Regions from separate parts of the Pseudomonas sp. MF08817 genome, predicted to be linked through region 1. Evidence: predicted binding sites of a transcription regulator. Region 1 holds the regulator's gene; each other region holds the start of a gene.
What was found. The regulator sigma-54, encoded in region 1, starts transcription at its own class of promoters, with help from an activator protein. The targets are predictions, from matches to a motif close to ANTGGCATNNANNTTGCTNT.
Positions count from the first base shown of each region.

Region 2: the regulator sigma-54 is predicted to act here: its motif matches at 1,438-1,457, upstream of glnK (P-II family nitrogen regulator).
Region 3: the regulator sigma-54 is predicted to act here: its motif matches at 737-756, upstream of AC19YR_RS05625 (CmpA/NrtA family ABC transporter substrate-binding protein).
Region 4: the regulator sigma-54 is predicted to act here: its motif matches at 1,341-1,360, upstream of nirB (nitrite reductase large subunit NirB).

Region 1 covers NZ_JCBCUY010000034.1:6,367-8,526, reverse strand. The annotation lists gene lptB (LPS export ABC transporter ATP-binding protein) at 1-207, shown strand, start outside; gene AC19YR_RS19585 (RNA polymerase factor sigma-54) at 384-1,877, shown strand; gene hpf (ribosome hibernation-promoting factor, HPF/YfiA family) at 2,003-2,160, shown strand, end outside.
Region 2 covers NZ_JCBCUY010000036.1:2,801-4,960, reverse strand. The annotation lists gene AC19YR_RS20155 (ammonium transporter) at 1-905, opposite strand, end outside; gene glnK (P-II family nitrogen regulator) at 938-1,276, opposite strand; gene AC19YR_RS20145 (accessory factor UbiK family protein) at 1,649-1,909, shown strand; partial or broken gene AC19YR_RS20140 (YifB family Mg chelatase-like AAA ATPase) at 2,054-2,160, shown strand, end outside.
Region 3 covers NZ_JCBCUY010000006.1:103,967-106,126, forward strand. The annotation lists gene AC19YR_RS05620 (quinone-dependent dihydroorotate dehydrogenase) at 1-644, opposite strand, end outside; gene AC19YR_RS05625 (CmpA/NrtA family ABC transporter substrate-binding protein) at 944-2,155, shown strand.
Region 4 covers NZ_JCBCUY010000010.1:85,001-87,160, forward strand. The annotation lists gene nirB (nitrite reductase large subunit NirB) at 1-1,131, opposite strand, end outside; gene AC19YR_RS08365 (VOC family protein) at 1,658-2,050, opposite strand; gene AC19YR_RS08370 (carbohydrate deacetylase) at 2,088-2,160, opposite strand, start outside.

The sequences.
Region 1 (2,160 bases):
GGCGATATCAAACAGATCATCCATCACCTCAAGGCCAAGGGCATCGGTGTGCTTATCACCGACCACAATGTGCGCGAGACTCTGGATATCTGCGAAACCGCCTACATCGTCAACGACGGCCAGCTGATCGCCGAAGGCGACTCTGCCACCATCCTTGCCAACGAGTTGGTCAAGGAAGTGTACCTGGGCCATGAGTTCCGCCTGTAAGCGTGGAGTTTGGCTTTTCGCCAGGGCGGCCAGCAGTGAACTCTGAAAAGTTTATTATTGCGGCGCCCTAGGCAAGCACTCCAGTTTCAGGCATATAATTTGCTTAAGTTTGGCGCTCCGGCGCCCTGTAGTGGATGGCGCATGTGCGCCGGCAAATAAGGTGTTAAGCCCCTGCCATGAAACCATCGCTAGTCTTGAGAATGGGCCAGCAGCTGACGATGACACCGCAGCTGCAACAGGCCATCCGCCTGCTCCAATTGTCGACCCTGGACCTGCAACAGGAAATCCAGGAGGCTCTGGAATCCAATCCGATGCTCGAACGCCAGGAAGAAGGCGACGACTTCGACAACGTCGATCCACTGGCCGACAACGTCGAACAGAAACCCAATGCCGACGTTCAGGAACCTTCCTACCAGGAAACCGCCCCGACGGTGGACAACCTTGAGGATGGCGAGTGGGGCGAGCGCATTCCCAATGAACTGCCCGTCGACACCGCCTGGGAAGACATCTACCAGACCAGCGCCAGCAGCCTGCCGAGTAACGATGACGACGAGTGGGACTTCACCACACGCACATCGGCCGGTGAAAGCCTGCAAAGCCATCTGCTGTGGCAATTGAACCTGGCCCCGATGTCCGACACCGATCGCCTGATCGGCGTGACCCTGATCGACTGCATCAACAACCAGGGCTACCTGGACGAATCCCTCGAGGAAATCCTCGAAGCCTTCGACCCGGAACTGGACATCGAACTCGATGAGATCGAAGCCGTACTGCACCGCATCCAGCAGTTCGAGCCGGCCGGAATCGGCGCACGCAACCTGGGCGAATGCCTGCTGCTACAACTGCGCCAACTCCCCGCCAAGACCCCTTGGCTGACCGAGGCCAAGCGTCTGGTCAGCGACTTCATCGACCTACTCGGCAGCCGCGACTACAGCCAGCTGATGCGCCGCATGAAGATCAAGGAAGATGAACTGCGCCAGGTCATCGAACTGGTGCAGAGCCTCAACCCGCGCCCAGGTTCGCAGATCGAGTCCAGCGAGGCCGAATACGTCATCCCCGACGTCATCGTGCGCAAGGATAACGACCGCTGGCTGGTCGAACTCAACCAGGAGTCGGTACCGCGTCTAAGGGTCAACCCGCAATACGCCGGTTTCGTGCGCCGCGCCGACACCAGCGCCGACAACACCTTCATGCGCAACCAATTGCAGGAAGCGCGCTGGTTTATCAAGAGCCTGCAGAGCCGCAACGAAACCCTGATGAAGGTTGCTACCCAAATCGTCGAGCATCAGCGCGGCTTTCTCGAGTACGGCGACGAGGCGATGAAACCCCTGGTTCTGCACGACATCGCCGAAGCGGTGGGCATGCACGAGTCGACCATTTCCCGGGTAACCACCCAGAAATTCATGCACACGCCCCGCGGCATCTACGAACTGAAATATTTTTTCTCCAGCCATGTCAGCACCTCCGAAGGCGGCGAATGCTCGTCCACGGCGATCCGCGCGATCATCAAAAAACTGGTTGCCGCGGAAAATCAGAAAAAGCCGTTGAGTGATAGCAAGATCGCTGGTTTACTGGAGGCACAAGGCATTCAGGTAGCCCGCCGCACCGTCGCCAAGTACCGCGAATCCCTTGGGATTGCGCCTTCAAGCGAACGCAAGCGGCTGATGTAACGGGTTACGCCACAGCGTTCCAGGGTGTGCTTGACGTCTCGCCCAAAAGCAGGTCTTCGAGCACAACCTAAGTGGCAGGCAAACCGGCCTGCCGCCTTATGCACTGGCAACGAAGGAGAAGCTGTATGCAAGTCAACATCAGTGGACACCAACTGGAAGTGACCGAACCTCTGCGGGCCTATATCGGCGAAAAACTCGACCGACTCGAAAGGCACTTCGACAAGATCACCAATGTGCAGGTGACGATGAATGTCGAAAAACTGAAGCAGAAAATCGAAGCCAC
Region 2 (2,160 bases), on a different contig from region 1:
ATGCCCAGGGCGCTTGGCTTACCGTGGGTGATCCACTCGGCGAACATCCAGCCCAGCGCAGCGGCGGCGGTAGCGATTTGCGTCACCAGCATCGCCATGCCAGCCGTGCCGTTGGCGGCGGCGGCGGAGCCGGCATTGAAGCCGAACCAACCGACCCAGAGCATCGCCGCGCCCATCAGGGTGTAGCCCAGGTTGTGCGGGGCCATGGGTGTGGTCGGGAAGCCTTTGCGCTTGCCCAGTACGATGCACGCCACCAACCCTGCCACACCGGCGTTGATATGCACCACGGTGCCGCCGGCGAAGTCCAGCACGCCCCAGTCCCACATCAAGCCGCCGTTGCCGGACCAGACCATGTGCGCAATCGGCGCGTAGACCAGGGTGAACCAGATGGCCATGAAGATCAGCATCGCAGAGAACTTCATGCGCTCGGCGAAGGCACCGACAATCAGCGCCGGGGTGATGATGGCGAACGTCATTTGGAAGGTGATGAACACCGCTTCCGGGAACAAGGCCGCCGGCCCAGTGATACTGGCTGGCGTAACGCCCGCCAGGAACGCCTTGCCCAGGCCGCCGAAGAAGGAGTTGAAGTTGACGACGCCCGCTTCCATGCCGGTGGTGTCGAAGGCAATGCTGTAGCCGTAGACAACCCACAGGATGCTAATCAGGCCGGTAATGGCGAAGCACTGCATCAGTACAGACAGGATGTTTTTCGAGCGGACCATACCGCCGTAGAACAGCGCCAGGCCGGGAATGGTCATGAACAGCACCAGGGCTGTGGAGGTCAGCATCCAGGCGGTATCGCCGGAGTTGAGGACTGGAGCCGCCACTTCGTCTGCCGCCATAGCCAGGCTGGGCATTACGAGGGACAACAGGGCTCCAAGCCCTGCGAATGTGCGCAGAGTCATAGTGTTTCTCCTGGGGCGTTGGGTTTGGCGGCTTAGATTGCGTCGGTATCGGTTTCGCCGGTACGGATGCGAATAGCCTGTTCCAGATTGACCACGAAGATCTTGCCGTCACCGATCTTGCCGGTGTTGGCTGCCTTGGTTATCGCCTCGATAACCCGATCAAGATCCTTGTCGTCAATGGCGACATCAATCTTCACCTTAGGCAGGAAATCGACCACGTATTCCGCGCCGCGATACAGCTCGGTGTGGCCTTTCTGCCGACCGAAGCCTTTGACCTCAGTAACGGTAATGCCCTGCACGCCGATCTCGGACAGCGACTCGCGTACGTCGTCCAACTTGAACGGCTTGATGATGGCAGTGACTAGCTTCATGAAAACTCTCTCCCGAATTGGTGGACTTGCCCCAGGAAAACAAACCCGGCTCAAGTCTAAGCGCAGTGCCTGGCTTTGTAACGCATCGTCGGCCCGACTCAGCCATCCCGGCGCACTGCGTTCGTCACAGCGACTGCATCAGTGCATGGGTCATCAGGCACTAAGCAGAAACCTTGCCATCTCTAGAAAAACCCACCATATCAATCGCTTGCCAACGGCCATTGGCCTTTTGCCGCCATCGCCCGCCGGCTTACGCACAAAAACGGTGCAGCCGTGGCGCAACCGATGCGCGATAACCGTGCGGCCGCCCCTGCCCTGGCGGGCAGACACCCCGTGATACACTGCCGGCCATCTGTTCCCAGGACTTTTCCCATGCTCGCGCCCAAAGACCTCCTCGACGCCCTGAGCGGCCACGCTTCCCGTTTGTTCAGCGGCGACACCGCGCTACCGCGCAATGAAATCGAAAGCCAGTTCAAGGCCCTGCTGCAAAGCGGCTTCAGCAAACTGGACCTGGTCAGCCGGGAAGAATTCGACAGCCAAATGGTCGTCCTGGCCCGCACCCGCGCACGCCTGGAAAGCCTTGAGGCGAAAGTCGCGGAGTTGGAAGCCAAGCTCAACCCGCCCCCGCAGTAACCTCGCCACCACGCCCGTCGCCACCGATGGGCGTGGCCGCCCGATACGTCTTGCAACCCTGTCACCCCCGCCTCGCCTTCACACCTCGACTACCCTTCCCGGACCCGCAGGATGCGGTTCTCTGTGCCCATCAAGGAAGGTTCCATGTCGCTGGCCATCGTCCACAGCCGCGCCCAGGTGGGCGTTGAAGCCCCCGCCGTCACCGTCGAAGTACACCTCGCCAACGGCCTGCCCGCGCTCACCCTGGTGGG
Region 3 (2,160 bases), on a different contig from region 1:
ATCGCCAACGGCACCTGCTTGCCGTGCATCTGGGCCAGTTCATCCTTGCGCTGGCGCAGGGCCTGGAGCAGTTGCTTGAGGGAGTCACCAAATTGCAGGCTGCGCAGGCCCGGGGTGTTGGGCGAGCTGACGTTGACCGTCACGTAGCTGGCGTGGGCGTAGACCTTGTTCAAGCAAATCAGGTAGTCGTCCACCGCGCGCTCGACCGGGGTGTCGAAGTTCTTGCCGATATTGATACCCAGGATGCCTCGGTACTTGGCCGCCGCCACGCGGGCCAGCAGGTGATCCACGCCCAGGTTGTTAAAGCCCATGCGGTTGATGATCGCCTCGGCTTCGGGCAGGCGGAAGATCCGCGGCTTGGGGTTGCCCGGTTGCGGGCGCGGGGTGATGGTGCCGATTTCGACAAAGCCAAAACCCAGTTGGGAAAAGCCGTCGATGGCCGCGCCGTTCTTGTCCAGGCCTGCGGCCAGGCCTACCGGGTTGGGGAAGTCCAGCCCCATGACGGTCACCGGCATCTTCGCCGGGGCCTTGCACAGCAAGCCGTTGAGGCCCAAACGCCCGCCCGCGCCGATCAGGTCCAGGGACAGATCGTGGGAGGTTTCCGGGGAAAGTTTGAACAACAGCTGACGGGCCAGGGTGTACATGGGCGCGATGGACTCGACGGGCGGCAAAAAGAGGCGGCGATTATAGCCGGGCTAGCCCCTCGCACGCGAGGCATGGGGCGAAATCATCCGGGCATGGCATATGCCTTGCACCGTTCACGCCATCGACACTGGGGCCAAAAGCAGCAACAGGGTCGCGCCAGGTTTTTTTGCCCACGCAAATACCCGCGCCGGTCCGAGTCGCGAGCAGGCTCGCTCCCACAGGTTTCAAAGCCTTGGCTGACCGGTTTTATCTCAGTGGCGCTTTTTTATGCACCCAGGCCCTGTATTGGAGCTTACCCATGAATGACTTCCTCCCCGGGCCGCTGGCCTGGGTCAACGGCAGTGACGCGCCGGAAAAAACCACAGTCAACCTAGGGTTCATGGCCCTGAGCGATTGCGCCTCAGTGGTGGTCGCCGCCACCCAGGGCTTCGCCCAACCTTACGGCTTGAGCCTAAACCTCAAGCGCCAAGCCTCCTGGGCCAACCTGCGGGACAACCTGGTCAGCGGCGAACTGGACGCCGCCCACAGCCTCTACGGCCTGATCTACGCCGTGCACCTGGGCATCGGCGGCGTGGCGGCCAACGACATGGCGGTGCTGATGGGCCTGAACCAGAACGGTCAGAGCATCAACCTCTCCCACGGTCTGCAAGGCGCTGGCGTGACCGGTCCTGAGGCGCTGCACCGGCGCGTGCACCAAAGCCGCGCAAAGCTGACCTTCGCCCAGACCTTCCCCACCGGCACCCACGCCATGTGGCTGTATTACTGGCTCGCGAGCCAGGGCATCGACCCGCTGCACGACGTCAAAAGCGTGGTGGTGCCGCCGCCGCAAATGGTCGCCCACCTGCAGGCCGGGCGCATCGACGGCTTCTGCGTGGGCGAGCCCTGGAGCGCCAGCGCGGTACGCCAAGGCTTGGGCTTTACCCTGGCCACCTCGCAGAGCATCTGGCCCGACCACCCGGAAAAAGTCCTGGGCTGCACCCGCGCCTTTGTCGAGCAGTACCCCAATACCGCCCGGGCCCTGGTGATGGCGATCCTCGAAGCCAGCCGCTTTATCGAACAGAGCCCGCAAAACCGCCGCAGCACCGCGCAGTTGCTCAGCGCCCCGCAATACCTCGACGCGCCGCTGGAATGCATCGCCCCGCGCCTGTCGGGCGAGTACACCGATGGCCTGGGCAACAGTTGGCAAGACCCCCACGCCGTGCGTTTTCACGGGGCCGGCGCGGTCAACCTGCCGTACCTGTCCGACGGCATGTGGTTCATGACCCAATTCCGCCGCTGGGGCCTGCTGCGCGACGACCCGGATTACCTGGCCGTGGCCACCCAGGTCCAGCAACTGGCGCTGTACCGCCAAGCCGCGCAGGCACTGAGCATCGACGCCACGCAAGGGGACATGCGCAGCAGCCAATTGATCGACGGCATCACCTGGAACGGCAGCGACCCGGCCGGCTACGCCCGCGGCTTCAAGCTGCACGCCCTGAGCGACAGCCCCGCCCTTCTCGCCCGCCGCTGACAGGA
Region 4 (2,160 bases), on a different contig from region 1:
CGCCCCCAGCACATGCTTGCCGTCGGCGGACACCACCAGGCGCCGGTAACTGGCGCTGGCTTCGTCGATGTAGCGATAGCTGCGTGCGCCCGGCGTGGTGGCGTGGGCGTCGCCGATGGAGCCGACATCCACTCCCAGCAACTTGAGCTTGGTGGACATGTCGGCGCCGGTGAAGGGTTGCGCCACGTGCCCGGCCAGGTGCGCGGCAACGGTGCGGGCCATGGTGTAGCCGGGGGCGACCAGGCCGAACACGCTGCCGTTCCACGAGGCGCATTCGCCGATGGCGAAGATCGCTGCATCGCTGGTGCGACAGTGGTTGTCCACCATCACCCCGCCCCGGGGCGCCACGTCCAGCCCAGCGTCGCGGGCGAGGGCGTCCTGGGGGCGGATGCCGGCGGAGAACAGGATCAGGTCGGTTTCCAGGAACTGCTCGTCGGTGAAGTTCATGCGGTAGGCGTAGTCCTCGCCGGCGACGATCTCCCGGGTGGCGCGGGACAGGTGCACCTGCACGCCGAGGGCTTCGATGCGCGAGCGCAGGGCCTCGCCGCCCAGGCTGTCGAGTTGCACCGGCATCAGTTGCGCGGCGAACTCCACCACATGGGCCTCCAGCCCCAAGGACTTGAGCGCGTTGGCCGCCTCCAGCCCCAGCAGCCCACCGCCCACTACCACACCGCGGCGCGCGGTGGTGGCGGCGGCGCGGATAGTGTCGAGGTCGTCGAGCGTGCGGTAGACCAGGCGCGAAGGGCCCGCCGCACCGGGAATCGGCGGCACAAAGGGGAAGGAACCGGTGGCCAGCACCAGGCAGTCGTAGGCCTGACGCCCGGCGCCGGTGACGATCTGCTTGGCCTCGCGGTCGAGCGCCAGCACCGGTTCACCCAGGTGCAGGTGCACACCGTGGCGCAGGTAGAGGTCGGCATCGCCCAGGGCCAGGGACTCGGCGTCGCGCCCAGCGAAGTATTCGGACAGGTGCACGCGGTCATAAGCGCGCTGGCGCTCTTCGCCGAACACATGCACCTCATAGCGGGCCAGGGCGCCCTGTTCGATCAGTTGCTCGACGCAATGATGGCCGACCATGCCGTTGCCGATAATCACCAGGGTTTCGCGTGGGGTGGGGGTGACGGTGGGGTTCATAGCCTTTCCTCGAAACGGGTCGCGGCCCGGGCGGGGGCCAAATAAAAAGCAAAAAAAAACGCCTGGAGCTGGGGAATCAGCTCCAGGCGTCTTTGCCTGGCGTTCGTTGTGCTAGCGGTGAGGGACCTGGGCCGCGTTGCCTGGATCACCGCGCCCGTGCCTGGGCAGGCCAGTGGTCGTCGATGACCACTCGGGGGTGTGCCTGGGGTGTAGCAGGGTTCGTGCCAGTGTTGGATATATGGGGTTGCAGGGCTCTAGGCAGAGGGTTTTACGCGGCTGATGGTGGGGTGTGGCGAGAAAGGGGATGAACCAGATCAGGGCATCCGGGAGCGGAAATACTCTTTTTGGGGCACCAGGGCCTTATCCCAGAGGCCAGTAGAAATGATCGGCCTTTGTGGGGCTCTGCCCGCGATGAGGCCGGTACAGCCGATGCCCCTCTAGCGCTTGCAATGCCGCCATCGCGGGCAGGCCCGCTCCCACAAATGCCCCCGGCAACGCGGCCCACTGGTTCGCCATCACCGCGCAATCAAGCCTGGATCGGCGTGCACAACTCCACCAAGGTGCCGTCCGGGCAGCGCACGTAGGACACCACTTGCCCCCAGGGTTTGCGCTGTGGCGCGCTGAGCTCCGTGGCGCCATGGTCCAGGGCGCGGGTGTGGGCGCCGTGGACGTCGTCGGTGACGAGGCCGATTTCCATCCCTAAAGGTTGCGCTGAGGCGTGGGCCTGGATGTGGCCGCCGGGGAAGTTCATCTCCCCCAGTTCGTGGGCGGCAAAGGACAGGGTGGTTTCACCGCTGGCCAGTTCGCCGTAGGTTCCGGATTCATGCAAAAACCCGCGGGCAAAACCAAAGGCCTGTTCGAAAAAGGCCAGGGAGGCGGCGACGTCGGGGACGTAGACGATGGTGTATCCGAACTTCATGGGGCAGCGTTCCTTTGCCAATGATGGGGGGCGCAGCTTAACTGCCCGGCTGCTGTTTTTGAAAGGCATCGGTGTGCCGGCGCCCGGCATTGCTCCAGGCCCCGCCGGAT